DNA from 2 places in the Devosia oryziradicis genome. Region 2 is predicted to be linked to the other one. Evidence: predicted binding sites of a transcription regulator. Region 2 holds the regulator's gene; the other holds the start of a gene.

Region 1 (15,725 bases), 200 kb from region 2:
GATGATGCCATTGCTCTGGCCGGCGCCGCCGGTATCGACCCCGACCTCTACTCCGACTTGGTCGCCCATCACGCCGGCGCTCTAACCCGTATCTGAACAGGAATTCCAGCCATGCCTTCGATCAACGACACCATCAATGCCAGCATGCTTCGGGATCCGCGCTGGACGCCGCACCCCGAGCGCGCAGCAGGCGGGACCAAGTACATCGCCACCTTCCTCAACCGGCGCGGCGACGCGATTGCCCTGGATCTGGGTTCTGGCGGCAAGAACGCCATCTGGATCGCGGCACACCTGGCACCAGGTGCATTGGCGCCGGCCATTGACCGTGAGCTCTACCCAGCCGACAAACCACGGAATTCGAACCTGAACGTCTCTCAGCTCAAAGGGAAGGCACTGATGCGCCTGTTCCCGACATCTCTGAGCGAGGCCCGCCAGCTTATGGACCACTTCGCCGAGCTCTAGTCATCCCTGGCCGGGGTGAAGGCTGGCGGCGGGGAAGACCGCATCTTTCTGTTTGTTGCACAGGTCAATGACCCCACTTGCCCGGCTGCCTTGGTAGCCGGGCTTTTTCTTATTCGGCGCGATCGGCATAGTTTCGGCCCGCCTGCGTTAGATCGAACACCAGTTGAGCTACCATCATGCGCGGCTGGATAAGTCCCTCATCCAAGAAGACCTTGATCACGGCCTTGTCCGGGCGCATTTGGCCATCGTCCAGATCGAATACGGCAGGGAATGTTTCCGAGGGAAGCGGAATTTTGGATGATCCAGCCATATGGAGATAGAGGGTGAGAGCCGCCCTATGTCGCTCGCTCTCTGAGCTCTCCGGCTGAACATTCATGCGCCACCAATCCACATTTAACGGCTCATCTCCTGCTTTGACCTGGGAGATCGGGAGGCTGTCACCAGCGTAGAGACCCTTTGCCAAACGCCTGGCGTCTGCCATCCGCATCTCAATCTTCATCCAGGCTCTCCAAAACGGGCACATCAGCCGCTTGCTGGCGCCAGTCATCTGCCAGTATCCAGCCACCCATCTGGTCGCGGAGATACCAGTCGTTCCAGCCGTTGCGGTTCGTTCGGGTGATCGTTTTCGAAGCGCCAGAGAACGTCGCGAACGGTCGATCTACCCCGTCCACCACCAAATGACCTTCCTCGATGGTCCCAGCGTAGTCCACACCCGCATAGGTGAACTTGCACTCCGTTCCGTCTGGAGGGAGTTTGACGCCGTCGCCGGCAAGATCGTTGAGCGCGGACTGGTCCACTCCCCTGGTCGGAGCAACCCATATCTTCTTGGCAATCCCGAAGAGATCCAGCCCTCGGGCTGAAATTGTCTCCTCGTTCCAATGATCGTACTCGATCAGGTCACGGTTCAGTGCAAGGCTCGAATGGGCGCGCACCGCCGGCATTTTCGTCGAGTAAGGTCCGTTTGATACGGAGGTATTAAGTGGCCCGGTGAGCAGGGTGAGGTTACCCAGGTTGTCGATCACGCCGTCCCGCTCGACCTTTCGAGCGACATGCTCTGGATCGGTATCATCATCAAGATGGTCGAAGCCGGGAATCGGCCAATTCGTCCGCCATTTCTGAGGCATGATGTGCTCAATCGAAAGCGCCGACTTGATCTCGATGTCTTCGTTGAGCGCCGTTCTTTTGGCGAGTTCGATGGCCTCGAATATGTAGCGTAGCCGTGGTTGCCGGGCGCCCTTGTACTGGTTGCGCCCCAGCCAGGAACGCTGCCATTCAACGTCGTCTGGCCAACGATCAAGATCGGACTGCCGGCTCGACAGATAGAGAACCAGCGCGTCGATCTTGTTGCCTTCAGCCGCACGAAGCCGGTCGATGATGCCAATGAAGAAGCGGTTGTAGTTCTTCGTGGGTGAGCCACAAATATCACGTCGCAATATGTAGCTCTCGAGCACAGCAAGCGCTCTGTCGATATCGGCACCCACGGTGTCCTCGGTCGCAAGATAGAGGACCAGGGGCATAGCTGTAGAGACGTCAAATGCATCGGCAAAGCGGCCAAAGTTGCCAATAGGATCCTTGGGGTCTTGGTCGAACAGCCGTTTCTCAATCGCCGCCGTGGCGGAGATAGACTCCAGCTCGGCGGTGACATGCGGGAAGGGGCGGGAATTGAGTATCCAACGCCGGTAACTGTCGAACAGGTTCTCCACCGAGACCAGATTGCCGATATGCATCGACAGATGATCGGTCAACATCCAGTCCAATCTCTGGCGAGACTGACGGCCACGCGATGCGGGCTGGCCCCAGAAGGCACGATCAAGCGGCAGCCAGTGCTTCTCGTATAGCTTGTCGACCAGCAATGAATGGTCAGCTTGGCCGAGACCCTTTGCGCGCTGGAATATGAAATTGCGCATCAGATCGCCCGGCGTCAGATCCACGCCGCGGCTGTTCAGGGTCTCAAAGATTGTCTGGGGATCGTCACCACCTTCCAGCTCGATGGACACGATTGCGAGCCCATCCTTCAACGCTTCAAAGAGGAGCTCGAGCCGGTGCTCATCGAAGCTGCCATTATCATCGACGTGGGCAGCGATCTTTTCCTTGAAATAGGCATGCGCCGCGACCGAGCGCCTTATGATTCCCTCTTCATCAACCGGCTTGGGTCCCAGTACATGGGGGTCAACATGTGGATCGATGATGCTGATGAAGGACCGTCGGTCGTTCAGTGATGGCCAGAGCTTGAAGCGCTCGACCTCTTGGTTCTCCATTACGCCGTCGTTGAGGAGATACTTCTGCAGCTCGGCCTCGTACCTTGATCCATTCGCCTTGGCGACATCACGTATCGCGGCAAGGAGGAGCTGGAATGTCGTGAGACGCTGCTGCCCGTCGATGATCTCGTATGCCTGGACCTGCTTGCCGAAAGTCTTGACTTGGGCAATGACGATGGCGCCCATGAAGTGAGGCGTCAGCGACGAGCGATCCTGCTCTAGCCGCTGGACTGATCGATCGATGTCCTCCCAGAGCAGTTCTAGCTGAGGCTGGGCCTTCCAAGCGTATTGCCGCTGGTAGAGAGGGATAAGGAACCTCTTCTTGCCATCGAATAGCTCGATGATGGAGCGAGTGTAAGGCTTCATTGTTCCCCCAGTGCCGAAGCAGCAGACTGATGTTCGCCGATAAGCTGCTGACGAGCAAGGAAGTATCCGTTGCTGAGTCCTCTTGCGCCTTTGATGCGATCTAGGCTCTGGCCATCCCATCCTGGCCAAATGCTGACTTCCATGCCTTGGTCTGCAGTTGCAACATCGGGCATGCGGCCCCGTTGGTCGTTCTTGCCCGGCCATCTCAGTGGTCGGGCCTTTTCCGTAGGTCGCCGTGATGGCATAGACTTGGGTCATGGCAGTTCACCGTTTCAATCCCAAACGACGTCCCAGCAGACACAGTTCTTCGGCGAGAGCGCAGCGAGACATCGTCACGCCGTTATTGGCCGCCGCAGCCGTAATCGCCGTGGGCGTCTTGGGCTGGGTGGCATCCGATCAGTTCCTGCATGGGACCGACAGCGCAGGTGCAATCGTCACGACCCAGAGAGCGGACGAGGGACGGCGCGTGAACATCGGCATGTGCGGTCAGGATCGCTACACCTGTGTGGTCGACGGCGACACGGTCTGGCTCGATGGCGTGAATCTGCGTCTGCAGAGCTATGACACCCCGGAACCATACGACGACATATGCGGGGGCGCCGCTGAGGTGGCGTTGGCGAAACGTGCCAGCTCCCGGTTGCTGCAACTGCTGAACGCAAACTCATTCGTGGTCCAAAGCTCGGGGAAGGATCGCTACGATCGCACATTGGCGACCATCTTGATCGGGGGCCGGGATGTCGGCGATATCCTCATCGAAGAAGGCCTGGCACGTCGCTGGCCCGATGGGGAGGAGTTCTGGTGCTGACTGCGATCAGCACCTTCCTTCCATGCCAATGGTGCGTGGCCTGAGCAGTTACTGGATCTGCACCCAAGTGGAACGTCGCCGATTCCTGGCCGTTGTGGTTTCACGATTAATGGAAGGAGATCCATCATGGACTGGAACCGCGTTGAAGGCAGCTGGAAGCAGATGACCGGCAAGGTGAAGGAGCAGTGGGGCAAGCTCACCGACGACGACATCACCGAGATCAATGGCAACCGCGAGCAGCTCGAGGGCAAGATCCAGGAGCGCTACGGCAAGGCCAAGGATGAAGTGAAGAAGGACGTCGACGACTGGTACGGTCGTCAGAACTGGTAAATGCGAAGGGCCCCATCGGGGCCCTTTCTGTTTTCACCGACACACCGGCAGTTCGTCCCACCGTGTCGTGTACCGCGGCGACCGCATCTCGAACTTGGTGGTGAACGGCGACCGGCTGGCAATGCCAACTGCCGCAGGCACCACGGTGGCCCGTCCCCAGCGCCGGTTGGCTTCATCCATGGCGGCCATGACCTTGGCGGCCCGGTCGTGGTCGAGACCATCGAACAGCGACCGCTGCGCCAATCCGGGCGGGACCAGGTCCTGGGTGACGATGCCGGCCTTGGAGTACCGGTAGCCGGATTTCCAGAGCCCCTCGACGGCGCGCCGGGCCGCCTTGATCAGCTGCATCGTGTCGTTGGTGGCCTCGGGGATATCGACGGTCATGCTGACATTGCGCTGCGGCTCGTCGTCGTTGAACGGGCTGGTGTGCATGAACACGGTGACGTAGTCCGTGGCCAGGCCATGACGCCGGAGCTTCTCGCCCAGTCGAGTGGCATAACCGGCAACCGCCTGCTCCATCTCGATGCGTGAGGTCACGCGCTGGCCGAACGATCGGGTCACGGCGCAGCCCTGGCGCTGCGGCGCCACCGACTCGAGGTCCATGCAGGACCTGCCATTGAGCTCGTGGACGATCTTCTCCCCCACCACTGTCATGATGCCACGCGCCTTCTTGGGCTCCATGTCGCGCAGCTGGCCGGCGAACTGGATGTCCAGGGCCAGGAGTTTGGCCTGGTTGGCACGCCCGATGCCCCAGACGTCGCCGATCGGGAAGTCGGCCATCACCCGAGCCTGCTCGTCTGGATCGGTCAGGTCCAGAACACCAGTGGCCAGGGTCTTTGCGGCCTTGTTGGCCAGCTTGGCGAGGGTCTTGGTGGGGCCGATGCCCACGCAGGTCGGGATGCCGGTCCACTGGCACGTGGTGGCCCGCAGCTCGCTCGCCCAGGCGGTCCTGTCCTTGCGCGGCACATGCTCGACGTCGAGGAAGGTCTCGTCGATCGAATAGACCTCGGTTTCGGGCGAGAACCGGTTGTAGACCACGTTCATGCGCCGGCTCATGTCGCCATAAAGAGCATAGTTGCTCGACAGGGCGACGACGCCCTCCTGCCGGCACAGGTCTTTGATCTGGAAGTAGGGCTGGCCCATCTTGATGCCAAGGGCCTTGGCTTCGCTGGTGCGCGCAACGGCGCAGCCGTCGTTGTTGCTCAGCACGATGACAGGTCGCTTCTCGAGCTTGGGATCGAACACGCGTTCGCAGGAGCAATAGAAGCTGTTGCCGTCGCTCAGGGCGAACGCGGTCATTTGCTCAGGTCGCGGATGGTCGCCGTGACCACGCCCCAGATCGACACGTCCGTCCCTTCGGTCACCGTGAAGGCCGGCAGCGTGGCATTCTCGTTATGGAGCACCATGCGGCTGCCCATGCGCTTCACCCGCTTCAGGGTTGGCGCATTGTCGATGATGGCCAGCACGATCGAGCGATGGCGCGGAACCAGGGAGCGATCGACGATCACCACATCGCCTGGGAAGATCTTGCAGTCGATCATGCAGTCGCCGGCCACGCGCCACAGGAAGGTCGCGGTCGAGTTCTGGATCAGGACCTGGTTGAGGTCGACAGACGTCTCGATGAAGTCGTCGGCCGGGGACGGGAAACCAGCATGCACCTGCTGCCCGACGAATCGGATCTGAAACTCGACCAGGGAGGTGATTGGCACCGGCATGCCGCCGGGCTCCATGGCAATTTGGTCGACCAGCATTCCGTCTCCTGAGTGCTCTCGCTGAAAGCATCCCGGATCGGACTGAACAAAACAAGAACGATGTTCGTATTCTTGAAAGAAATCCCTCTTACAGACCTGCCCTATCGGCCTTTTTTCAGTGCAGCCGCCATGCGCCGTCGCTCGGCGCGGTTGAAGCCCGAATAGGCCGGTTGCGGACGTTTTCCGGTCTTCGGGTACTCGTCGACATGGTATGTGCGGCCCGTCAGTGACTGCATTATGCCGACCTCGCCGCAACGGAATTCAATTTCGGCCCTCTCCTCGTCGGACCATTCGTCCTGTTCGGCATAGATGCAGTCCTCGGAAACGCCTCGACCCTGGCCTGGTGGTTCGCGACCGATGCCGATGATCTTGGTCAGGCCCGGATTTCGCATCAGCACGGCCTTGGCGTAGAGCTCCAGATATCCTGATCGTACGATCCGATACTGCTCATAACCCTCTCGAAACATGCCCTCCTCGAACTTTATGGTCATGAAGAAGTAGGCAGTTCCTACCGGGTGCTCCATTGGAGAAACGACCACGCGAAAGAAGATTTGTCGGTTCATTCCTCTGCGGCAGGCGTCTAGAAAGGCATTGCCGAGGTTCCTGCGAGCGACGCGAGGCTCCTGGGCCATCGCCCTGAACGCCTGTTCGCTTCGGCTCAAGGAATAGTCCTGACCAGGTGGGACCAACGACGTTCCGTCCAGCAGATGCCCTGTGAACTGCTCTATCAAGGCGTCCCAGACATACGAGACCTTATCGGCTTTCTTCTTGGCGAGATATCTGGGGTCGTTGATCAAGCCCGCGTAGTGGGATCCGTCCAGTCGCAGGGGTCCATGGAAGGCCCAAGTGCCTTTGCCGGGTGGAGAAAAATGATGTTGGCCCTCGCTGTCGGCTCTGACGGAGTAGTAGGCGAGGAGATCCTCTTCGCCATGGGCCAGTGCGAGGTTGCCCGATCGTATGAAGTCGGCCCGCCTGTCCAGGTATCCTGTCAGGTCGGTGATGGTGTCCAATTCGCCCAGAACCACGCCGAGGGTGGCCTCGTCGAGAACATGGACGAAGTCCCGATCCGGATCTATGTCGCCAATGGCGAACGGCACTGTCCCGATATTGCCTTCGGCCATGTCGGTGTGATCTTGCCCCTTCAGCGCGGGCATGATCACCAGGCTACCAGTTCCACCATTGAAGAAGGATCTGCAGGCCGCTGCAGCTCCATTGGCGACAACGATGCGATGGACCCGGCGCCGTTCCAAGGGCGGAAATGGCAGAGGCAGGGGGACGGTGCAGGCCTTGTCGACGAAGATCTTCGCCGGAAAACTATCTATCCACCGTTCGGCACCACGCAGTTGCTTGGATGCATCGTCGATCGCACTTCTGTACCAGCGGGGCCATGCGATCTCTATCGGCTTGTCCTGCCACTTGATGTTCTTCTCGCTGAATATCAGGACGTGCGGATCGCAGATCACAAGCAGGTCGCACAGTTCCTTGCCGTCGCCTTTGTCGGAGCCATTGATCCGCTGTTCGCGATACGGGTTGGGGTAGGACCAGAGGTTGAGGAAGGTGTTCTCGGCCAGCGCGGCAAGGTGCCGTTCGGTATCGGTCAGGCCATTGGACTTGATGATGGGCGCGCGCAGCTGCTCGAGATGCTCGGCTATACCGTTTGGTCGCTCAACGGCTTGATGCTGGTCTGCCCGTTGGTCCATGCTGTGCCCTGCTACCATGGTTGCAGCTTATCAGAATGTTTGAGGGTGGACTGGTGCAGAAAGTTGCGCCGCAGCTAATCTTCGAGATCTTGTTTTGGATCGCAAGTGATCTTTACCTCTGCCGACAGGACCGGGGTTTCGGGCAGGCACGGACTGGGCCATAATCCTCCAACTTGGCCATCTCGGCACCAACGTTGGACTTATCGCACCATGACGACGTCGGATTCGACCTTCTCCCATCGTTTCGGCTTTCGCGCGCCGGATGCCGAGATCACGGTCCGTGAAGATGCCCCGCCTGCAATTCGGGACGCGATCTTGATGCTGGGCTATTCGTTGGGCTTCAGCCCCAAAGGCATGCGAGATATCGTCTGCGCCGTCATGCTGCGCCGGCCGGACAGCAACAATTGGTCGGAAGAACCGGTGGAACGAGAGGTTCATGGCCTGGTCGACGACGCGCCATGGTTCCGCATCTACGACCTTGCCGAACGGCTGTATCAATCCCTTCAACAGCGAGACAGCTATGGCGACAAGCCGCGTCAGTATGAGGAGCAGTTGAACGCCGCGTTCTGCGAGCACGGTATCGGCTGGAAGATGGAGAAAGGCCAGATCCTTGTCCGGGGGTCCGAGGCGTTCGAGCTGGCCACTGCCACGGCACCGGACATGATGCGGGCCGCAGGTGCGCCGACCGCATCCAACGAGATGCATCAGGCCCTGATCGATATCTCCCGGCGCCCTGAGCCAGATGTCACCGGGGCCATCCAGCACGCCATGGCCGCTCTCGAATGCGTGGCGCGGGGGTACGAAGGAACGAGCGGGACCCTCGGCTCAATCATAAGCCGGCTGCCGCTGCCCAAGCCGATGGACGAAGCCGTCCGAAAGCTCTGGGGCTTCGCGTCCGAGCAAGGCCGCCATATCCTCGAAGGACGGGACCCTGCTTTCGAGGAGGCCGAGTTAGTCGTCACGACCGCCGCGGCGGTCAGCGTCTACCTGATCCGCGTCAAGGCGCGGACCGATAAGTGATTGCGGCGCTGGCAGGCATCCCGATGCGGTGCCTCAACCGGCCGGTGCTGAAAAATCCAAACCGATCCTGGTGAATTCGACCCCCAGCTTCTGGATCAGGTTCAATGCGTACTCGTAGCGCAACTGACCGATCAATCGAGCCTCGATCTCTTCTACCTGCATCTGCTTGCCTTTGCCGGACAGGTAGCTCAACCGAAGCTTGGCCGTCAGGTCGTCCTCGATCTCGAACTTGCCGTAGTCATCGGCCATGAAGAGCCGCCAGATCGGAGAGCCGAACTCGCCGCCCCGTGGATATACCGTATACGTGTTGATAACCCCGGCCTCCTTGAGGAAGATCAGCGTGTTCGAGTTCACTTCGGAAGCCGTGTAGCTTTCGACCTTGGTAAGCTTGACCGCCATGAACGGCTTCACCGATGCCGAACTGGAATCCCTGACCGCGATTGACGTCTTCTGCATCGGCACTAGGTCGCAAGACGGCGACAAGCACACCCACTTCTCTTGACCGATCTTCATGACATGTCCGGGATGCAGGTGCCAACCCGAGAGCTGTTTGGTGGATATGTGGGCGTTGTAGTGGGACCGCGCCTTGTCGCGCTCTGCTTTCGCGATCGACCCGAGGGCGTAGTTCTTCGAGAACCCTGCAAGCTTGGCGTTGGACTCGGTGGGGTCTGCTTCCAGCACCTTGAGGCCGAATGCGACCGCCTTCTTGCCAATCAGGTCGAGCAACCTCTCGGTATGACGCGCAGCATGGCTCTCCAGCAGGGTCTTCCGCCTATTCCTGTGCGCGTCGGGCGAGGTGTCCAACGGCGTGCCGCGCAGCTCCTGATAGTATTGCCAGTAGGCATGCTTGTCGCTGAGGGCATTATCCTCGGCCCCAGCGCCCTGCTTACTGATCTCGGCGCGAATGCGGGAGGACATGAGCCTCGACGGGGAAGGACGCCAATCCTCGATCGCGGCTTGCAGGCGGTCCAGCAGATCTGTGTTCTTCTTCTTAGCGAAGGCGATGAAGCCCCCATTGGTGCGGATCCAGGGCTTGCGCCGGTTCCCAGGAATGTTCCAGCGAAGATCCCTGGGCGAAGACTTGTAGGAGGCGACCTTCTTGTCGTGCTTCGACATCCCCCATTCCATGACCTTGAGACGCTCACCAACGTCCCAACCGGCTTCGTCCGCGATTTCTCGGAATTTGGCGAACTCGGCCCCGGACTTCATGTACTCGTTCATCTTGCCGCCATTGCGGACGAAGCCTTGGAGCGCAACGTAGGCCGTCGCGCTGAGAGCGTCCTGCAGTTTCTTGAAAACATTGGAGAAGCGCGGGTCGCCAGTGTCCTCCAAGGCTTCGATCAAGGCGAAACCGGCGTCCGCGCGAGCGTCGACGATGTTCAGCGGTGTCAGAAGCGACATCAAAATGGTGTTGAAGGGATCGACGAGATCGCCGATCGCGGTATGGACCATCACCAGATTGAAGTGGTTGTTGTTCAGCAGATCGGCGATGATCTGCGCTGCCCGGGCGCCATTGGTTTCGTTCTTCTCGAGCTGATAATCGAGCACCAGCAAGTCGGACTGGTGCAGGTAGCTGCCGATCCCCTCGTTGTGCTTGCCGTCGTGGATGTCCACCGTCAGTGCCGGAGAAATATTCCGGAACTGCTTTATCACCTTGAGGATATCGCCCTTGGGCGTCCAAAGCGTCTTGTCGGTGGAATCGTAGCCCACGTCGCCAAAGATCTGCTCCCAGGTCGGATACTGGTCGTCGATGATCAGCACCGACCTGATCGGGTCGATGAAGGCCTGCTTGACCAGATCTGAAAACGTCGGCTTGGGCTCCCCTGCCACTGCCAGCTCAGTCATTGATATTCGCCCCCCGGAACTTCATCGAGAAGTTCGCGCCGGACAAGATCTTCCTGTCGTCGTCCTGCACATAACTGATCGTGTGGCCGCCAGCGGCCAGATTGGCCTGGGACAGATAGAGCCCCACGCCTCGTCCACCCTCGATTTTCCTGGTGAAGAACAAGGAGAACAATCGCTTCAAGTCCATCTCCTCGACGCCAGGACCGTTGTCGGCCACGAAGACCTCGTCTCCACGGACGTCGAACACGATCTTCGGATCCTCCACTCGCGCATTGATCAGCCAGTAGATGCTGTTGTTCACGAGGTTCACGAAGACCGGGAGCAGGCGCGATGGCTGGTCGAAGACGCTAAAGCGTCTGAATGCTGGCGTGGCCACGAGTTCGATGCCGCTGGCCGCCATGGTGCGGCCGAAGAATTCCGACACGTATTGATGGATGTAGTCGCCGCCGATGTCCCGAGGCTGCGGCCGGCCGGCCATCCGCAATGGCCCTAGAAAATCGAGGATCTGCTTAAGGCCTGCATACCCGGTGGCGAGCTGGTCGAGGTCCTTGTCCTTGCCCAGCTTCTTCTTCAGCCGCTGGATGCCGTCGTCGATGACGGCATCGTGGGAATGGAGCTCGTGGTCGAGGAATTCGACCGTGATACCCAACTGGGCGAGACCGTTCAGGCGATCAACCGTGCTGCGGAGCTCGCTGTTCTCGTCGCCGCCCAAGATGGCGATCGCCTGAATGTCGATGCTGTCCTTGAGGTTTTCGAGCGCCAGAATGTAGTTCTGGAACAGCAGCTCGTTCTCAGCATCGATCTTGCTTTTGGCCTCCACGACCGCGCGGGAAGCGGCCGTCAACGACATCCTACCACTGGCGGTCTGCTCGACGAGTGGCATGGTCTCCTCGCGCAGGAGCTTGTTACGCTCGGTCACGAGGTCGCCGATGCGAACGCGTTCAGCGTCCTGCAGCACGCGGATCTCCTTGGACCAGCGCGTCACCCGCGAGGTGAGCTGCCCCTCGTTGCGCTGGATCTGCTTGAGCACGATATCTTCGGGCGACGGTGGATGAATCCGTTCCACCGCATCGGCGATGGTGGTCGAGAAATCCGCGACCATTTGGTTCAGGTCGGTCATCGACCGGCGATAGGACCGGTAGTCCTCCTCGAGGGTGCCGAGCGGAGATGGCGCACCGGGCAGGCGCAGATCGGCCACGCTGGCCTGGGCCGCCTCGAGCCGTTCCTGGGCGACCGGAATGTCGTCTGCGACCTCGATCCGCGTTGCCGCGATATCGGCACGCAGCCGTTCCCTTACGGTGGGAATGCTGGCGGTCCGGGCTTTCAGGTTCTTCCTGAATTGCGTGCGCTGCTTCTGTCGCAGCTTGGTCTGCGCCTCCTTGGCCTTGAACTCGGCGAAGTTGCGCTCGGCCTCGGCCAGTTCCGATTTCCGGTCATCGGCGTTGGTTCCGAAGTAGTCGTAGGCCGATGACTTGAGGATGTTGATGATCAGAATCTTGAGCGACTTGGCGGCCTTGTTAACGATGAAGCCTTCTCGGCCCGCCTTGTCCTTCAGATTGGGATTGTTCTCCCTGCTGATCGCGATGCGCCCGAATATCCTTCGGGCATTCCAATACTCCCGGCCGGCATGGTTGCTGCGGCGCTTCTCAATCTCGAAGAAGTCGTTGTCCTCGCGACCATAAGGCAGCACCCGCAGGCCGTTGCGATAGATCATTAGGCCGGCATGAGGGGCCGAATTGGTCTTGAGGAATTCGAACTCCATTGGCGAATGGGTGGAACTGGCCGCGACCTGCTCGAAGGTCGCGAAGTAGACGTCGACAGGTCCAAGAGCGGAACCCGGCCCCGTGGGGAGGGTGAACTCCTTGGGCGGCCTGATCTCGTATTCGCTGCCGACCTTGCGCCACTTGCCGAACGACTTGATCTGGCCACGGAACACGCCCTTCTCGTCGATGCGGCCATCGACGATGTGCTCCATGCGGTCCGTCAGAGACCGATTGAACTCCGCAGCCGAGCCGATTACTTTGCTCGATATACCGTTCGAGGAGACGAAGACGCCGTATTGAAAATCTGGATTGGCCGCGTTGACCTCGGGTCGAGCCGCATCGAAGAGCGGATCGACGAAGCTTCCCAATGTCGTCTCGAACCGGGCCTTGTCGTCCTTCGCCGTGGCCAGCTGACTATTGGCTGGCAGCAATGCCGTGAACTCGTCGCTGGCACCGGACACCACCATGACGGTCCCTTTCTCGCTGGCCCCGGACCACACGCCCCAGGGAGCCATGTGGTCGTCGGTCAGAACGAAGGATCGGCACGCAGACACGATGGATTGCGACGGAACGGTCTTGTCGGCGCTGCCCCGTTCGGCCGCCGCAGCGAGATCGTACCTGGCCCAGGCGTCGATCATCCGGGAGGATCGCTCGTCCTCCCTGCCCGCGCCCAGAACATTCTCCAGTAGAGCCTCGGCCATCAGCGGCAGGAAATCGGCGATCTCGGAACGATCTTCGAACTCGATGACCGGTATCTCTATGTCGGTCAGGATCAGGAACGGGTTCTCGAAGAGCCGCCAATCGATAAGGGCGGCGGCCATCCTTTGCTGGCGACGTTTGGTGACCAGCAGCATCAGGGGGCCCAGGTGCGCCGACGACAGGCGCCCGATGCCCTTCTGGCCTTGGCGCGTCCTCGGCTCCAATCCATCGCGGTCGTCGTCCGAACGAGCATCGCCGAAGAGCTTGGACTCCGTGCCGACGACAAGCCAACGATCAATCAGTTCGTCGACATTCATCCCATGGCCGTCGTCGGCGATGGTCACGACCAGCGGCGCCCCATCGAAGATCGTTAGCGACACCGATCGAGCATAGGCATCGTAGGCGTTCTTCCAGAGTTCGGAAATGGCAGTAGGCACGTCCGCGATCTGTTCGCGCCCGAGATGGTCAACGGTGCGCGCCCGTGTCTTGAAGCTGACTGTCCTCATGCGTCGGCCAGCTCTACGAACTTGACCGACGAGGCCGTGCTGGCGGCAGGCTTACCTCTAACGACATCCCGGTCGAGCAGCTGCTTGATGTGCTGGATCAGGCTCTGGCCGAACGCCACCGGCACGGCGTTTCCGATTTGCTTTCCTGCCGCCATCAGGCCGCCATCGAACACGTAGTCGTCGGGGAAGGTCTGGATCCGCGCGGCCTGCCGTGCGGTAATTCCATGGTTGAGCACGGGATGAACGAAGCGCCCCTTGGAGGGATTGATGCACGCGGTGGTCATGGTCGGCGCCGGCTTGCTCGGGTCGATGCGGCCATAGACGTCGCTGTGACCGTCGTGTTCGAGGTGGCAGTCGAGCACGCGCCCGGAATCCTTGCGGCTGCCTCCGTTCGGCGGCGTTCGGGCAAATGCAGCGACGAGTTCCGGCCCGTGGTTCATGTGCACCCCGTTGATGTCGTCCTCGGGCAAATCGGCGAAGGCGCTTTCGCAGGAAACCCAAGGCTTCAAGCCGGTTCCCTGGGTCAGCTCGACGGCGGAATGGGTCGGCTTGGGCGGCCATTCGAATTCATCTATCGCGATGTCTTCGCGGACGCCCAGGATGAAGACCCGCTGGCGCCGCTGGGGAATGCCGTAGTCCCGGGCGTCGAGCTTTTGAGGCGCGTAAACGGTGTATCCGCTGTCATGCGCCTGGCGATAGAACTCGTCGAGATAGCTCTTGTGGCGTGGCCACAACATGCCGGGGACGTTCTCCATGAGGAACGCCTTTGGCTTCAAACTGCGGACGAAATCGAAGTATTCGTGGATCAGGGCGTTGCGCGGATCGTCTACGCCAGCGCCATTGATCCTGTGTGTGGAGAAGCCTTGGCAGGGCGGACCGCCGAGCAGCAGGTCGCAGTCGGCATCGGGGAAGTGCTTCCTGGCCAAGCTGGTGGCGCTCAACGACGTAATGTCCTCGTTGTAGACGACCACGTTCCTGCTACGCGCCTCGGCTCCGATGTTTTTCCTGTAGGTCGTGGCAGCGTTCTTGTCGAACTCGACGGCGAAGACGATATCGCATCCCGCCTGCACTGCAGCGAGCGAAAAACCGCCGGCGCCGGCGAACAGGTCGGCCACTTTCAGTTTCGCACCGGTCAAAATAAGTCACCGCCCCAACATCGTGGATTAGATCGCCCACGACATGCTCCCAACACGGAAAGATCATAGCTTGCTGCGACGCAAAACTGAATAGGCCGGAGCCTTTCAATCTGCGGGCCCCTATGGCTACTGCAGCGGACGACTGTTCTTCGGCATGGCTTCTTTCCAGGAGGGGTCGATGAGTTCGGGGGCGCGTTCAATGGATACGAAGAAAATCATGAGGGGTAGACATAGGGTTCAGTCGCCTAGTCGCTTACAGAACTTCCGGTTCACCGTTGGCAAGAACGACCGAAAGACTGAAGGGTATTTTCCGGCGATTGCCGGGCAAGGCTCCTTCCTCCATTATCCCGTTTAGAGGGACGCCCATGGACAAATGCATCTACTGCGACGAAGCCAAGCCTTTCACCGACGAGCATGTGGTCTCCGCTGGGCTAGGCGGTGACGACAAAAGGTGGATGCTCACGGACTGCGTCTGCGGAGATTGTAACACCAAGATCTTCTCCAAGCTCGAGGCCAAGTTTCTCCGCTCCTCGCCGGTGGCTATTGCCCGCCTGTTCCACCAGGAGAAAACACGTGGCCGCGGCGGCAAGCCAGGAGTCCCCTCCGTGACTGCTGCGCAGAGCCTTCTGGACGATCCTGCAAGCGGCGTATTCCTGAATCAGGAACTCGGACCAGGGTTCGTGGCCGCGATCCTGCCGCAACTCATCTTGCAGAATGGAGGCACGCTGACAGCCCACCTGCCCGACGTCGCGACCGGCCGATCCTTCCTCTCAGACTTCAAGGCCGTTCTATGTAGAGATCTGGTTCTTGTTCGTAAGGTCAAGGCTGGCCTGGAAGCGGCATATGAGCTGACCGAACTGAAATGGGACGCGGTGACGGAGGAATACGTCGCGTCTGGGGTGCAAACATCTGCAAAGGCGCCGAAGACAACAGACGGCATCATGTGGGTCGAGCAATTGGTAATGCCGAAGACCGCCCACTCGGCGTCTAGGCTGACGCCGCGCGTTTACCGCCGGAGTCAGGGCCAGTTGGTCTGTGCTGTGATCGAACTGGATGATGCTCCTCGCGTTCTCTCGCTTCTGCG
Region 2 (15,725 bases):
AGCCTCATCAACCGTTACGTGGCCGATCAGCGGACCATCGAGTATTTCACCCTGGGCGAGACCAATGTGGAAACTCCGGCCGCCCCGACCGAGGACGAGCTGAAGGCCTATCTCGCCGAGCACCAGGCCGAGTTCCGCACCGTCGAGACTCGCAAGGTGCAGATGCTGCGCCTGTCGGCAGCCGACCTGGCCCAGACCAAGGTTGCGGACATCACCGACGATGCCATCGCGGCCGAGTATGAGCGGACCAAGGCGACACTGACCAAGCCGGAGCGCCGGACCATCCAGCAGGTGGTGCTCAACGACGAGCAGGTCGCAGCCTTCGAGGCAGGCCTTGCCGCGGGGACGCCGTTCGAGACGCTCGTGTCCGAGGCTGGATTGACGGCAACCGACCTCGGTTCGCTGACACAGGCCGAAATCAACGATGCCGGGCTGGCCAGCGCGGCGTTTGGGCTGGCCCAGGGCGCCTTTGTCGTCATCGACGGTGTCGCAGGCAAGCGGGCGATCCATGTCTCCGCTATCGAGGCCGGCGGCGTGCCTGCACTGGACGAGGTGCGCGATCAGATCGCCGAGAACCTGGCGCTGGCCGCGGCACGCAATGAGCTGGCCGACGTACAGGACCAGATCGAAGAACTGCGCGCCGCTTTCCGCCCGCTCACCGAGATCGCCGAGCGGTTCAAGCTCGACCTCTATGAAGCCGACGTGACCTCCGGCGGCACCGAGTTGAGCGTGATCCCCGATCTTGCCACCGAAGATGCGCCGCGCGTCACCCAGGCCATCTTCAAGGCGGAACAGGGCGCGCTGACGGCTGCTATCCCGCTGTCGGGCAATGCCAACCTGTGGTTCGACCTCAACGCCATCGAGCCGGCCCGCGACCAGACGCTGGATGAGGTGCGCGAGCAACTGACCACGACCATGACCACCGAACGCGTCAACAACGCCATCATCGCGGCCCAGGCCGAGGCCGTGAAGCGGCTCGATGCCGGCGAGGCGATTGCCGATGTTGCCGCTTCCTACAATGTCTTCCCGCAGTTGAGCGCACCCTTCACCCGCTTCGGCTCGGAGGACGGCACCATCGACGGCGCCCTGGCCTCCGCCGCCTTCGCCGGCGATGCGAGCCATCACGGCTCCGCCGTGACCCAGTCGGGTGAGTTCGTCGTGTTCCAGGTCACCGAACTGACCGAAGCCACCGCCCCGCTCGAAGCCTCGGCTGCCGCCACGCTCGAGAACGAGGCGCGCATCGGCATCTACGGCGACTTCGTCACCGCCGTTCGCGACGACGCGCGCATGACCATCAACCAGCAGACCCTGCAGCAGGTGCTGGCCGTCAATACCGGCCTCTGACCGACAGGCAGGCCTTCACCCAAACTGGATACGACAACGATGGGCGACGACTTCTATCAGCGCTTTTCCGAGCAATACGATGCTGGGAAGTCGCAGATCGTCTGGCGCCGCATCGTGGCCGATCTCGAAACGCCCGTCGGGACATATCTGAAGCTTGCGCAGGACCGGAGGAACACGTTCCTGCTCGAATCCGTGCAGGACGGCACGACGCGCGGCCGCTACTCGATCATCGGCAGCCAGCCGGACGTGATCCTCAAGGTCGAGGCCGGACAGGCCTCGATCAACCGCGCCGCGCAGATCGACGAGACCGCCTTCCAGCCACTGGCCGACCTGCCGCTTGACGCCCTGCGCAACCTGGTGGCCGACAGCAAGATCGACGTACCGCCCGGGCTGCCGCCGCAGTCCGCAGGTATCTACGGCTTCCTGGGCTATGAGATGGTCCGCTACATGGAAGTGCTACCCAACAGCAATCCGGACCACCTGCAACTGCCCGAGGCCACGCTGATGCGGCCCTCGCTGCTGGCGATCTTCGATACGCTCAAGGACGAACTCTACCTGACCGCGCCGGTTTATGTACGCCAGGGTGTCTCGGCCAAGCAGGCCTATGAAGCCGCCGAAGCCCGCATCGACGACGCGATCAGCCGCCTTGGGCGCGCCCTTCCGACCACCACCGCCCTGCCCGATCTGGAATCCATCGCTGTCACCAGCAACACCTCGAAAGACGCGTATTTCGAGATGGTTGCGCGGGCCAAGGACTACATTACCGCCGGCGACATCTTCCAGGTGGTGCTGAGCCAGCGCTTCGAGGCCGAGTTCACGCTGCCTCCGACCGCGCTCTATCGCGCGCTGCGCCGGACCAATCCCAGCCCATATATGTACTTCCTCGATTTCGGTGACTTTGCCGTCGCCGGATCGAGCCCGGAAATCCTGGTGCGAGTGCAGGATGGCGAGGTCACCATTCGGCCCATCGCCGGAACCCGCAAGCGCGGTTCTACCCCGACGCGCGACCAGGAACTGGCAGCCGAGCTGCTGGCCGATCCCAAGGAACTGGCCGAACACCTGATGCTGCTCGACCTCGGCCGCAACGACGTGGGCCGTGTCGCCAAGACCGGCACGGTCAAGGTCACCGACAAGTTCTTCCTCGAATATTATTCCCACGTCATGCACATCGTTTCCAACGTCGTGGGCGTGCTGGACCCCAAATACGACTTCGTCGACGCCCTCTCGGCCGGCTTCCCGGCCGGTACGGTGTCCGGCGCGCCGAAAGTGCGGGCGATGGAAATCATCGACGAGCTGGAGAAGTCGCGTCGCGGCATCTATGGCGGCTGCGTCGGCTATTTCGGCGCCGACGGCACCATGGATACCTGCATCGTGCTGCGCACCGCCATCCTCAAGGATGGCAAGCTCTATGTGCAGTCGGGCGCCGGCATCGTCGCCGACAGCAAGCCCGAACTCGAACAGCTCGAATGCGAAAACAAGGCCCGCGCCCTTTTCAGCGCCGCCGAGGAAGCGCTACGCTATGCTGGCGAGGCGAGGATCGGGCAATGACGGCGCAGTCAACCTTTCAACAACGATGGCGGAACTGGTTCTAACCACCGAACCTGTTCCCATTGCCGCGCTGGAGCCAATAAATGACCCGCACGCTCGTCATCGATAACTACGACAGCTTTACCTACAACCTTGTCCACTTCCTGGGCGAACTGGGTGCCGACATTACCGTGCACCGCAACGACAAGATCACCCTCGACGAAATTGCCGCCATAGCGCCCGAGGCGATCGTTCTGTCGCCCGGTCCCTGCACGCCCAACGAGGCCGGCATCTGCCTGGCACTGATCGACCGCTTCAAGGGCGAGGTACCCATTCTGGGCGTATGCCTGGGCCATCAGGCCATTGGCCAGGCCATGGGCGGCGATGTGATCCGGGCGCCGCATCTCGTCCACGGCAAGACGTCCAAAATCCACCATACCGGCAAGGGCCTGTTCCGCGGGCTGAACAACGACTTCGAGGCGACGCGCTACCACAGCCTGATCGTCAAGCAGGACACTCTGCCCGATGTGCTGGAGGTCACCGCCACCACCGATGACGGCCTGATCATGGGCATGCAGCACAAGAGCCTGCCCGTGCACGGCGTGCAGTTCCATCCCGAGAGCATCGCCAGCGAAAACGGCCATGCCCTGCTGCAGAATTTCCTGAACCTGGCCCGCGACTTCAACCAGAAGCGAGCGGCGTGATGGACATCAAGGCAGCGCTCAACAAGATCGCCAATCGCAGGGACCTGACCGGCGAAGAAATGCGCGGCGTCATGCGCACCATCATGGCCGGCGAAGCCACGCCCAGCCAAATCGGCGCCTTCCTGATGGGTATGCGCGTCAAGGGCGAAACGGTGGTGGAAATCGCCGCCGCCGTCTCGATCCTGCGCGAGCAGATGATCCCGGTATCGGCGCCGGAGCACGCCGTCGACATCGTCGGCACTGGCGGCGACGAGGCCGGTACGCTCAACATTTCCACCGCCAGCGCCATCGTCGTAGCGGCCTGCGGAGTGCCAGTCGCCAAGCATGGCAATCGCGCCCTGTCGTCCAAATCGGGCGCCTCGCAGGTGCTCGAGGCCCTGGGGGTCAAACTTGATCTCACGCCGGCTGAAATCGGCGCCAGCGTCGACACGGCCGGCATCGGTTTCATGTTCGCGCCGATGCACCATCCCGCAATGAAGCATGTGGGTCCCTCGCGCAGCGAAATGGGGACGCGGACCCTGTTCAATCTGCTGGGTCCGCAATCGAACCCGGCTGGCGTCCGGCGCTATCTGCTCGGCGTCTATGCCGAGGAATGGGTGGAGCCGGTTGCCGCGGCGCTGCTGGCCAACCGCGCCGTCAAGGCCTGGGTGGTGCATGGCAGCGATGGGCTTGACGAAATCACCACGACCGGACCGACGCACATCGCCCAGATCGAAGGCGGCAGCCTCACGACGTTCGAGATCACGCCAGAACAATATGGCCTGCCGCGCGCCACGCTGGACGACCTGCGCGGCGGCGACCCGGCCGACAACGCACGCGCCATGACCGCGCTGCTCGACGGCGCGCCTGGGGCGTATCGTGATATCGTGCTGCTCAACAGCGCCGCCGCCTTGTTTGTGGCCGATCGCGTGGACACAATAGACACCGGCATTGCCCTGGCGCGCGCCGCCATCGATTCCGGCAAAGCCAAACAGACACTCGCCCGCCTCGTGGCGGTATCGAACGGACGCGAGCCATGAGCGACATCCTCCAGCAGATCGAAGCCTATAAGCGCGAGGAGATCGCCGCTGCCAAGGCCATGCGCCCATGGGCGGAAGTGGTCGCGCAAGCCCATGACCAGCCCGCCCCGCGCGGCTTCATACGCGCTATCAAGGCCAAGCGGGCGCAGGGGCATTATGCCCTGATTGCGGAGGTGAAAAAGGCCAGTCCCTCCAAGGGCCTGATCCGCGCCGATTTCGACCCGGCCGAGATTGCCCGCTCGTACGAAATGGCCGGCGCCGCCTGCCTGTCGGTCCTGACGGACCGTCCCGGCTTCCAGGGCTCGCCGAGCTACCTGATCGAAGCCCGCGCCGCCACGCAACTGCCCGTGCTGCGCAAGGACTTCCTCTTCGAGACCTACCAGGTCGCCGAAGCCCGGGCCTGGGGCGCCGATTGCATCCTGATCATTCTCGCCGCCGTCGGCGACGACGTGGCCCGCTACCTGCTGGACGCGGCCGAAGAATGGAAGATGGATGCCCTGGTCGAGGTGCACGACCAGCTGGAGCTCGATCGCGCCTTGGCGCTCGGGGCCGAGTTCATCGGCATTAACAACCGCAATCTGCGCACCTTCGAGACGACCCTCGAAACATCGATCAACCTGGCGGTCGGCATCCCCAAGAGCACGCTTCTGGTCAGCGAGAGCGGCATCGTCAATCATGACCACGTCGTCATGCTGGATCAGCGGGCCGGCATCGGCACCTTCCTCGTCGGCGAGAGCCTGATGCGGCAGGACGACGTCGTGGCCGCCACCCGCGCGCTGCTGATGGGCGCCCCGCAGGCTGTGCGCTGATGGCCCCGGGCCTCACCCACCTCAATGCCAAGGGCGAGGCGCATATCGTCGACATCGGTGACAAGGCGGTTACGCGTCGACGCGCCGTGGCGCAGGCTCGTATAGTAGGGCAACCGGAAACGGTCGCCACCATCATGGGTGGAGGCCTCAAGAAGGGTGACGCCCTGGCGGTGGCCCGCATCGCCGGCATCATGGCCGCCAAGAAAACCTCGGAGCTCATTCCGCTCTGCCACCCGATCCCGCTGACCAAGGTCAGTGTGGACATCGAAGCCGATGGTGCTGACGCCATATTGATCCACGCCACGGCCGAAACGACGGGGCAAACGGGCGTTGAAATGGAAGCACTCGTCGCTGCCTCCACTGCAGCCCTGACCCTTTATGACATGGCCAAGGCCATCGACCGCGGCATGGTCGTCACCGACATGTGCCTCCTCGAAAAATCCGGCGGCAAATCCGGCGATTTTACCCGCTCATGAGCCTGCTTCCCGTCGACGACGCCATTGCCGCCATCCTGCAGCGCGTACCGGCGCCAACGGCCGAACGGGTGCCCCTTTCCCAGGCTGGCGGAAGGGTTCTGGCCGAGCCCCTGATTGCCGCCCACGACCAGCCGCCTTTCCATGCCAGCGCCATGGACGGTTATGCCCTGCGGGCGGCCGACGTGGTCGAGGGGCATCGCCTCTCCCTCATCGGCACATCGCAGGCTGGTGCCGGCTTTTCCGGACGGGTCGCCCCAGGTGAGGCCGTCCGCATCTTCACCGGAGCTCCGGTGCCAGAGGGCGCCGATACCGTCATCATGCAGGAAGAGGCCCTCGTCGACGGCAGCCATGTTTCGTTCACGGCGCCCGCGCGTCCCGGTCACAGCGTGCGGCCGCGGGGTAACGATTTTGCGCGCGGTCAACAGCTGATCGCGCCGGGCACACGCATGGGTGCGATGCAATTGTCGGTAGCTGCCGCTGCCAACAGCGCCATACTTAACGTCGCCAGGCGCCCGCGCATCGCCCTGCTGGCCACTGGGGACGAACTGGTTCTGCCAGGCGACCCACTGGGACCCGACCAGATCGTCGCCTCCAACAGCTACGGCCTCGCCCCCCTGCTCTCCCCCTATGCGCAGAGCGTTGATGATCACGGCATCGTCGGGGATGAGCGGGCAAAACTGCGCTCGAAGCTGGCGGACATCTTTGCTGGCGACCTCGATATCCTGATCACGACGGGCGGCGCCAGCGTCGGCGACCATGATATCGTCCAGGAGCTCCTGCTCGAGATGGGCGTGACCCTGGACTTCTGGCGCATCAACATGCGGCCGGGCAAGCCGCTGATGTTTGGCACCCGTGGCAAAACCCTGGTTTTCGGCCTGCCGGGTAATCCGGTATCGGCCATGGTCACGGCGATCGTCTTCATCAAGCCCGCTCTCCGCCGCTGGCTTGGATACGCTGAACCACCAACCTGGCGGTTGCCGCTCGCCGCCGCAACGCCGCCAAATACCGCGCGACGCCATTTCATGCGCGCCCGCCTCGTGCACACGCCCAACGGCCCGCAGCTCGAACCGATCGCCCAGACCGACAGCGGACACACCTCGTCCCTGGGCGGCGCCAACATGTTGATCATCCAGCCAGAGGGTGATCCGGGGCAACCTGCGGGAACCACAATCGAAGCCCTGTCCATCGACGCGTTCTGACAGTCCAACTGGGCGCTAGACTGGTGCGTCAGCAAGCATATTGCGGAACATAACTGGAACACATATAGTCGTTCTGCCTATGTTCCGATTCTCTCCCCGAGGGGCCCATGCTGACGCGCAAACAACACGAGCTGCTGATGTTCATCCACGAACGGATGAAGGAAAGCGGCATCCCGCCATCATTCGATGAGATGAAGGATGCGCTCGATCTGGCGTCCAAGTCGGGCATTCATCGGCTGATTACGGCGCTGGAGGAGCGCGGCTTCATCCGCCGCCTGCCCAACCGGGCCAGGGCGCTCGAGGTAGTCAAGCTTCCCGATTCGATGAACCCGTCGCTGGGCGGCCGCAAGGCGCGCTTCGAGCCATCGGTCATCGAGGGCAATCTGGGCAAGGTGGCTTCGCCGCCCTCGCGTATTTCGGCGACCGAGGACTATGTTCGACCCGTCGCCATTCCGGTCATGGGCCGGATTGCGGCCGGTACGCCGATCGAGGCGATCCAGAGCCACTCTCACACCATCATGGTTCCGCCCGAAATGCTGGGTGCCGGCGAGCACTACGCGCTCGAAGTACGCGGCGACTCCATGATCGATGCCGGCATTTTTGATGGCGATACCGTCTTGATCAAGAAGCAGGACCAGGCCTCGACCGGCGAGATCATCGTGGCCTTGGTCGACGACGAGGAAGCCACGCTCAAGCGCCTGCGCCGCAAGGGCAATACGGTGGCGCTCGAAGCGGCGAACCCGGCCTACGAAACCCGCATCTTCCCACCCGACCGGGTCAAGGTGCAGGGCCGCCTGGTTGGCCTGCTGCGGAAATATTGATGCGCGCCGCCTGGCTGGGTGCCTTGCTGCTGCTGGCCCTGCCGGCGGGACCTGCGCTCGCCCAGGAGGCAAGCGTGAAGGAGACCCGCTGCTGGGTGGGTGACGTGACCTTTTCACCGGGCGCTGGAATCAATGCGGGTGAGTCTGTCTCCATCTGCCAGGCTGGCACTGGCTGGCAAAAAGCCGAGGCCGGGGCGCCGGTCATCGGCTGCCTGCTCGAGGGCGAATTGTCTTCGGTCGGCGCCGTGGTGGGCATTCGCAACAACGACACGCTCTTGCTGCAATGCGATGTCAGCGGTCGCTGGGTGACCATCGGCAGCGATGGCCAGGGATTCGGGCTGACGCTTTTGCGCTGAATGAGTGCTGTCTTTGCCGACGGGTCGCCAGCCTCGAAGAGCGCCCACCGTTGCGGAATTTTGCGATCCCAACCAGCTCTGGCTCTGCGCCGCCAGCATGGTTCGAACGAGACTATTGAGGACGGAGCAGGACTGGTTCTGCTTGGCATTTGGGGCCGCCGAAACGGTAAAGCGCAGTATCTGCAAACTCTTACTGGTGGCCATCTTGCAGAACGATCCGTTCCATGCCACATAGGTACCATACGTTTTCAGCCTAAGTCGGCTGCCTGACGCCGGCCAAGCCGGTCCGTGGCTTCCTTCTCGACCATGCGAACGTTATGTCCCCTTGGCATGTTGCCATCGGATAACCGCTCGTTACGAGCATAAAGGAACCTATCATGGCCCTCATCACCGGCACCGTGAAATTCTTCAACACCACCAAGGGCTTCGGCTTCATCTCGCCCGAAGACGGTGGCAAGGACGCCTTCGTCCACATCTCCGCCGTTCAGCGTTCGGGCCTGCAGGGCCTCTACGAGAACGACAAGGTGACCTACGAGCTGGAAACCGGCCGCGACGGCAAGCAGTCCGCGACCAACCTGACCCTGCTCTAGTCTCCATTGCAAGACGAGCGCGCTTCGGCGCCGCTCACGAGAGGCCATCGCGAAACCAGCGGTGGCCTTTTTGTTTGTCCTTGGCCGGTTCCTGCCCGAAAGCCCCCAGCGCTTCGTCTGGACTGAAGAGCCGCGAACGGGGATGGGCGATACAGCGCAAGAAAAGCAAAGGGGCCCGCACGTGGCGCGAGCCCCCTCCTTGTTACGCTTCGGCGCGATCAGTGGTTGTCGCGCGGCACGCCGTTGGTCTGGGCAATGCGCTGGTACTTCTCTGCCGGCTTGAGGATGGCGCCTTCGCCCAGCTGGCCGACGATGCCGCGCTGGATTTCCTGCCACGGCGTCTGGTGCTTGGGATACTTGTAGCCACCCATCGATTCCAGATCCGCACGCCGCTTGGCGATCTCCTCGTCCGAGATCAGGATATTGGCCTGACCCTTGTTGAGATCGATCCGTACCCGGTCGCCGGTCCGCAGGATGGCAAGGTTGCCGCCCGCGGCCGCTTCCGGCGATGCGTTGAGAATGGACGGCGAGCCGGACGTGCCGGACTGGCGGCCATCGCCGATGCAGGCCAGGGCATGGACACCCTTCTTGATCAGATAGGCAGGCGGTCGCATGTTGACGACTTCAGCGGCGCCCGGATAGCCGATCGGGCCAGCACCGCGCATGAACAGCAGCGTATTTTCATCGATATCCAAGGACGGATCGTCGATGCGGTGGTGGTAGTCTTCCGGCCCGTCGAACACCACGGCCTTGCCCTCGAAGGCGCCCGGGCTCTCGGGGTTGTTGAGATAGCGATCGCGGAACTCGGTCGAGATCACCGAGGTCTTCATGATGGCGTTGTCGAACAGGTTGCCGCGCAGCACCAGGAAGCCCGCATCGGTCTTGAGCGGGTTGTCGAAGCGGCGGATGACCTTCTCGTCCTGGATCGGTGTATTGCGGCAGTTCTCGCCGATGCTCTTGCCGTTGACCGTGGGCGCGTTCTCGCGGATCAGGCCCTGGCTCATCAGCTCGTTGACCACGGCCGGTACGCCACCGGCATGGTAATAGTCCTCGCCCAGATATTCGCCTGCCGGCTGCAGGTTGACCAGCAGCGGCACCTTGTGGCCGTAGGTCTGGAAGTCCTGCAGTTCCAGCTCGACGCCGATATGCTTGGCAATGGCCTGGATATGGATGGGCGCATTGGTCGAGCCGCCGATTGCCGAATTGACGACGATGGTGTTGATAAAGTTGTCCTTGGTCAGGATGTCGGACGGCTTGAGATCCTCGTGCACCATGTCCACGATGCGCTTGCCGGTGCGATAAGCCATTTCCTGGCGGTCGCGATAGGGTGCCGGAATGGCGGCCGAGCCAGGCAGCTGCATGCCGAGGGACTCGGCAAGCGAGTTCATGGTCGATGCCGTGCCCATGGTATTGCAATAGCCCGTTGAGGGAGCCGACGACGCCACCAGTTCGATGAACTGGGGATAGTCGATCTCGCCTGCCGCCATCATCTGGCGGGCCTTCCACACGATCGTGCCCGAACCGGTGCGCTCACCCTTGTGCCAGCCATTGAGCATGGGGCCGACGGAAAGCGCGATTGCCGGAATGTTGACCGTAGCCGCGCCCATGAGCATGGCCGGTGTGGTCTTGTCGCAGCCGATGGTAAGAACGACACCGTCGAGCGGATAGCCGTAGAGCACTTCCACCAGGCCCAGATAAGCGAGGTTTCGGTCAAGGCCGGCCGTGGGGCGCTTGCCGGTTTCCTGGATCGGATGCACCGGGAATTCGATGGCGATGCCGCCGGCTTCGCGGATGCCTTCGCGGACGCGCTCGGCCAGCACCATGTGGTGCCGGTTGCAGGGGCTGAGGTCCGAACCGGTCTGCGCAATGCCGATGATCGGCTTGTTGGACTGCAGCTCCTCGCGCGACACGCCGAAATTCATGTAGCGCTCGAGGTAGAGCGCGGTCATATCGGGATTGTCAGGATTGTCGAACCAGGCGCGCGAGCGCAGCTTCTTGGGCGCATCGCCCTGGCCATTACCTGCAGTCATGTCATGTTCCTCTTGGGTCCGCGGGCGCCGTCGCGCCCATCGTTCGGAGCGGTTCTAGCATGGCTTACGCCAGAGTGAAGTCGATTCCGAGGAAAAAATCATACAAATGAGAATCGCACCCATTCATATTGCTTGGCGCTCCGAAAATCTTACCAAACGAGGGGACCCGATCGGCCAAACCGGAGTCTTCTAGGTCATAATTTCGCGCTGGCTGAAACGGGCATCAGCCTTTAGGGTCGCGCCGCGTCGAGCCTGCCGCGGTGAGGAATATCGTTGACTGAGATCGTAGACTGGGTTGCCGTCGACTGGGGCACCTCCAACCTTCGCGCCTGGGGTATCGGCCAGGACGGCGCCGTGGCGTTCGAGAAGACTTCCCCCAAGGGCATGGGCAAGCTGACCCGCGAGGAATTTCCCGGCGCGTTGGCCGAACTGCTGGAGGGTGTGGAGCCAGCCAGCGCCGGGGCGCCCCTCGACGTGCTGATTTGTGGCATGGCGGGGGCTCGCCAGGGTTGGCTCGAAGCGCCTTACCTGGAAGCGCCGACCGACCTGCGCGGCCTGCTGGACGGTGCGGTGCGTCCAGCCATGCCCGGCGGTCGTATTGCCCCGGCGATCCTCCCTGGGGTCTGCCAGAAAGCCGGCGCCGACAATGTCATGCGCGGCGAGGAAACGCAGTTGCTGGGGTTGGCGGCGTTGACCCCAGGCTTTTCGGGAATCGTCTGCATGCCGGGCACCCACTCGAAATGGGCGCAACTGTCCGGCACGCGCATCGAGCATTTCTCGACGGCCATGACCGGCGAAATCTTCGAGGTGCTGCGCACCCACTCGGTGTTGCGCCACTCGTTGAACGGCGATCTTGACGGCCCCGGGCGCGCCGAGGGATTTGCCGCGGGTGCCGCAATGGGCCTGGAGCATCCCGCGCAGTTGCTCGGTACGCTGTTCCAGGTGCGCGCCAGTTCGCTGCTGTCTGGCCGCCAGCCCGATTGGTGTGCCGGCTATCTGTCCGGGTTGTTGATCGGTACCGAGATTGGCAGCAACCGTCATCTGATCGGCAACACCGCCGTGCCACTGATCGGCTCTCCGGCGCTTTGCGCGCACTACGCTCAGGTGCTTGCCATGATCGGCGCCCGCGGCGAGCCCAAAGACGCCACCGAAATCGTGCTCGCCGGCCTAAAGGCCGCGCGCAGCTTTGCCGTCTAGCCTGGAGTTCCGTCCAATGGACCATCGACACATCATAGCCATCCTGCGCGGCATCACGCCCGCCGAGACGGTGGACGTCTGCCAGACGTTGATATCGGCCGGCATCACCATGATCGAAGTGCCGCTGAATTCCCCCGACGCGCTGACGTCAATCGCCCTGGCCTCAAATTCACTGGGTGACGAAGCCGCGATCGGTGCTGGAACGGTGCTCAGCAGGAAGCATGTCTGGGCCGTGTCGGACGCCGGCGGCACCTTCATCGTTTCACCCGATACCAACAAGCAGGTGATCGAGGAAACGGTGCGGCTGCAGATGCAGTCCTATCCGGGCGTCTTCACCCCCACCGACGCCTTCCGTGCCATCAAGGCCGGCGCCACTGGCCTCAAATTTTTCCCGGCCGAAGTGCTCGGCCCCAAGGGCATCAAAGCCATGAAGGCCGTGCTGCCGGCCGACATGCCGGTCTATGCCGTTGGCGGCGCTAACCCGGACAATTTCGGCGAGTATTTCGCCGCCGGCTGCACCGGCTTCGGCCTGGGCACCTACATCTACAAGCCCGGCATGACTGCGACCGACGTTGCCGCGCGCGCCGCCGCCGCTGTTGCCGCCTATGACGCAGGAAAATCAGCATGAGCCAGACCGCACACCTGCTACTGGATTGTCAGTGCCAACTGGGTGAAGGCCCGATCTGGCATGCTGGCCGTCAGCAGCTGTTCTTTTTCGACATCAACGAGCAAACGCTCTTTGCCGTGACCGCGGCTGGAGAGATCGCCGACAGCTGGCTCTTCAACGAAACCGTCGCCGCGGCAGCGGTCGTCGACGACCACACCCTGGTCCTCGCCACCGACACCGGGCTCAAGCAATTCGACCTGGCCACCGGCGGCATGAACCGCATCAACGAGATCGAGGCGGACAATCCCCAGACCCGCACCAATGACAGCCGGGTACATCCCTCCGGCGGTTTCTGGATCGGCACGATGAAGCGTGCCGAAGATGAGCCGGGCGGCGCCGTCTACCACTATCGCGCGGGGGCACTGACGACGATCCGATCGAACGTCAAGATTCCCAATGCAATCTGCTTTTCACCCGACGGTCGCATTGCCTATTGGACCGACACGCCGACCAAGCAGATCCTGCAGGTGGCGACCGATCCGGCAACCGGCATGCCGGTCGGCGAGTGGACGCTGTTCGCCGACGTTTCGGACGGTCGCGGTTACCCCGATGGCGCCGTGGTCGATAGTCAAGGCTATCTCTGGAACGCCAAATGGGGTGGTTCATGCGTGGTCCGCCACGCACCGGACGGCTCCATCGACCGCATCATCGAAGTTCCTGTAAGCCAGGTAACCTGCCCTGCTTTTGGCGGGCCGGACCTCAAGACCCTCTTCATCACCACCGCCGCCAAGAATCTCAGCGCCAATCAACTCGCCGCCGAGAAACATGCCGGTAGCCTGTTTGCCATCGACGTAGACGTCGCCGGGCAGGCCGAACCCTTCATCGTACTCTGAGATTCTGCCATGACCTCCCCCGCCCTCGGCGTCTGCTACTATCCTGAACACTGGCCCGAGGACGTCTGGGAAAGTGACGCCGCCCGCATGGCTGAGGTTGGCATCCAGTGGGTTCGCATCGGCGAGTTCGCGTGGTCCCGGCTCGAGGCCACGCCCGGCAACCTGACGTTCGACTGGATCATCCGGGCAATGGACGTGCTGGGGCGCCACGGTCTCAAGGTCGTCTTCGGTACCCCGACGGCCACCCCGCCCCGCTGGATGGTCGACAAGCATCCAGACATGCTGGCGGTCGATATCAACGGCCGCCGCCGAGGCTTCGGTTCGCGTCGGCACTACGACTTCAGCCATCTCGGCTACCGCGAGGAATGTGCCCGCATCACCCGCCTCCTCGCCGATGCCGTTGGCAGCCACCCTGCCCTGGGCGCTTGGCAAACCGACAATGAATATGGCTGCCACGACACGACCTATTCCTATTCCCCGGCGGCCAAGGAGGGTTTCCAGCGCTGGCTGGCCGAGAAGTATGGCTCGGTCGAGGCCCTTAACCAGGCCTGGGGCAACGTCTTCTGGTCAATGGAATACAACCGCTTCGACCAGGTCGAGCTGCCCAACCTGCTCGTCGAAAAGCCGACGCCTGCGCATGCCCTCGATTTTCGGCGCTACTCGTCCGATCAGGTCTCGGCCTTCAATAAGGTCCAGTACGACATCCTGAAGGCCAAGCGCCCCGACCTGCCCGTCATCCACAATTTCATGAGCCGCTACACCGATTTCGACCATTATGACCTGGCCGAGACGCTCGACATCGCCAGCTGGGACAGCTACCCGCTCGGTCACCTGGCGGTCAGCGACGAACCAGACGAGGTCAAGCGGCAGTACCGGCGGCAGGGCGAACCCGACAATACTGCGTTCCATCACGACCTTTACCGCGCCGTGGGCCATGGCCGGTGGTGGATCATGGAGCAGCAGCCGGGCCCGGTGAACTGGGCCGATTTCAATCCCGATCCCCTGCCCGGCATGGCCCGCCTGTGGGCCTGGGAAGCGTTTTCCCATGGCGCCGAAGTCGTCACCTATTTCCGCTGGCGGCAGGCGCCGTTCGCCCAGGAACAGATGCATGCAGGGCTGTTGCGGCCCGACAGCGAACCCGCTCCCGCCTACCACGAAGCCATGGAGGTGGCCGAGGAGATCAAGGCGGTCGGCATGGCCGGCACCGCCACCAAGGGCCGCGTCGCCGTGGTGTTCGACTACCAGAGCGAATGGGCCTGGGAGGTCCAGCCGCAGGCCAAGGGCTTCACTCACGGCGCCCATGTGCGCGCAGTCTATTCTGCCTTCCGCAAGCACGGCATCGACATTGACGTCCTGCCGCCCAGCACGAAGAGCTTTGCCGGCTACGACATCGTCGCCATTCCCGCACTGTTCGCCTGGAACGACGACCTGCGCACCGCGATCGCCGACTTCGAGGGCCACCTGCTCATCGGCCCACGCTCTGGGTCGAAGACGCAGGATTTCTCCATTCCGTCCAGGCTGGGCCCGGACCTGCCCAGCAACCAGCTTGATCTCAAGGTCATGCGTGTCGATAGCATCGACCCATCGCTCGAAGTGGAAGTCAAGGGCAGCGGCGGTGTTCATCTCTGGCGGGAGCGTATCGAAACCAAGGCCAATGTGGTGATCGAGGACGCGGAAGGTTGGCCAGTGCTGGTCAACCAGGGCAAGCTCTACTATCTGGGCGCCAGCGGGACCAAAGCACTGGTACAGCGCGTGGTCGACTACCTCATTGAGGAAGTCGATCTGCCGATCCTGGCGCTGCCCGCAGGCGTACGGTGCCGCACGCGCGACGGTTTCCGCGTCTATGTCAACTATGGCTCTGGACGGGCGACGCTGACCCAGGCCAAGGACGAAGCGGGTTACGTGCTCGGTGGCGCCGAACTGCCTGCAGCGGGGGTCACGGTGGCACGACTCGCCACGGCCGGGTGAGATTGGGGATTGCGGCGCGGATATCGAACCGCTCCGCTCCTTCGTTCCAACGCAGCCAGTGCACCCCACCAGCGGCAAGCGCCCTGGCATCGATCACTTGGCTGCCCGCGCAACCGGCGGGGGCACGCAGGCGGGTGATCACCAGCGCATGGCGACCGCAGTCCTCGGCAAACGCAGCCACATCG

What was found. Region 2 encodes LexA, which represses DNA repair genes until DNA is damaged. Its sites were predicted from a motif close to TGTTCNNNNTGTGTTCNG; they were not measured.
Region 1: a site for LexA is predicted at 6,015-6,032, ahead of JI749_RS10155 (LexA family protein). Genes of this name have one in related genera too.

The regions. Positions count from the first base shown of each region.
Region 1 is NZ_CP068047.1:2,031,339-2,047,063, reverse strand. It holds gene JI749_RS10190 (hypothetical protein) at 1-96, shown strand, start outside; gene JI749_RS10185 (hypothetical protein) at 112-462, shown strand; gene JI749_RS10180 (hypothetical protein) at 572-961, opposite strand; gene JI749_RS10175 (DUF262 domain-containing protein) at 951-3,086, opposite strand; gene JI749_RS17445 (thermonuclease family protein) at 3,343-3,891, shown strand; gene JI749_RS10165 (CsbD family protein) at 4,018-4,221, shown strand; gene JI749_RS10160 (Y-family DNA polymerase) at 4,255-5,520, opposite strand; gene JI749_RS10155 (LexA family protein) at 5,517-5,972, opposite strand; gene JI749_RS10150 (hypothetical protein) at 6,074-7,672, opposite strand; gene JI749_RS10145 (AbiJ-NTD4 domain-containing protein) at 7,883-8,692, shown strand; gene JI749_RS10140 (response regulator receiver domain) at 8,726-10,537, opposite strand; gene JI749_RS10135 (ATP-binding protein) at 10,530-13,505, opposite strand; gene JI749_RS10130 (DNA cytosine methyltransferase) at 13,502-14,620, opposite strand; gene JI749_RS10125 (hypothetical protein) at 15,007-15,725, shown strand, end outside.
Region 2 is NZ_CP068047.1:2,233,841-2,249,565, reverse strand. It holds gene JI749_RS11275 (peptidylprolyl isomerase) at 1-1,344, shown strand, start outside; gene trpE (anthranilate synthase component I) at 1,384-2,892, shown strand; gene JI749_RS11265 (anthranilate synthase component II) at 2,976-3,575, shown strand; gene trpD (anthranilate phosphoribosyltransferase) at 3,572-4,594, shown strand; gene trpC (indole-3-glycerol phosphate synthase TrpC) at 4,591-5,403, shown strand; gene moaC (cyclic pyranopterin monophosphate synthase MoaC) at 5,403-5,879, shown strand; gene JI749_RS11245 (molybdopterin molybdotransferase MoeA) at 5,876-7,078, shown strand; gene lexA (transcriptional repressor LexA) at 7,186-7,899, shown strand; gene JI749_RS11235 (hypothetical protein) at 7,899-8,255, shown strand; gene JI749_RS11230 (cold-shock protein) at 8,633-8,845, shown strand; gene JI749_RS11225 (IlvD/Edd family dehydratase) at 9,064-10,875, opposite strand; gene JI749_RS11220 (2-dehydro-3-deoxygalactonokinase) at 11,149-12,072, shown strand; gene JI749_RS11215 (2-dehydro-3-deoxy-6-phosphogalactonate aldolase) at 12,089-12,700, shown strand; gene JI749_RS11210 (SMP-30/gluconolactonase/LRE family protein) at 12,697-13,572, shown strand; gene JI749_RS11205 (beta-galactosidase) at 13,582-15,540, shown strand; gene JI749_RS11200 (ComEC/Rec2 family competence protein) at 15,509-15,725, opposite strand, start outside.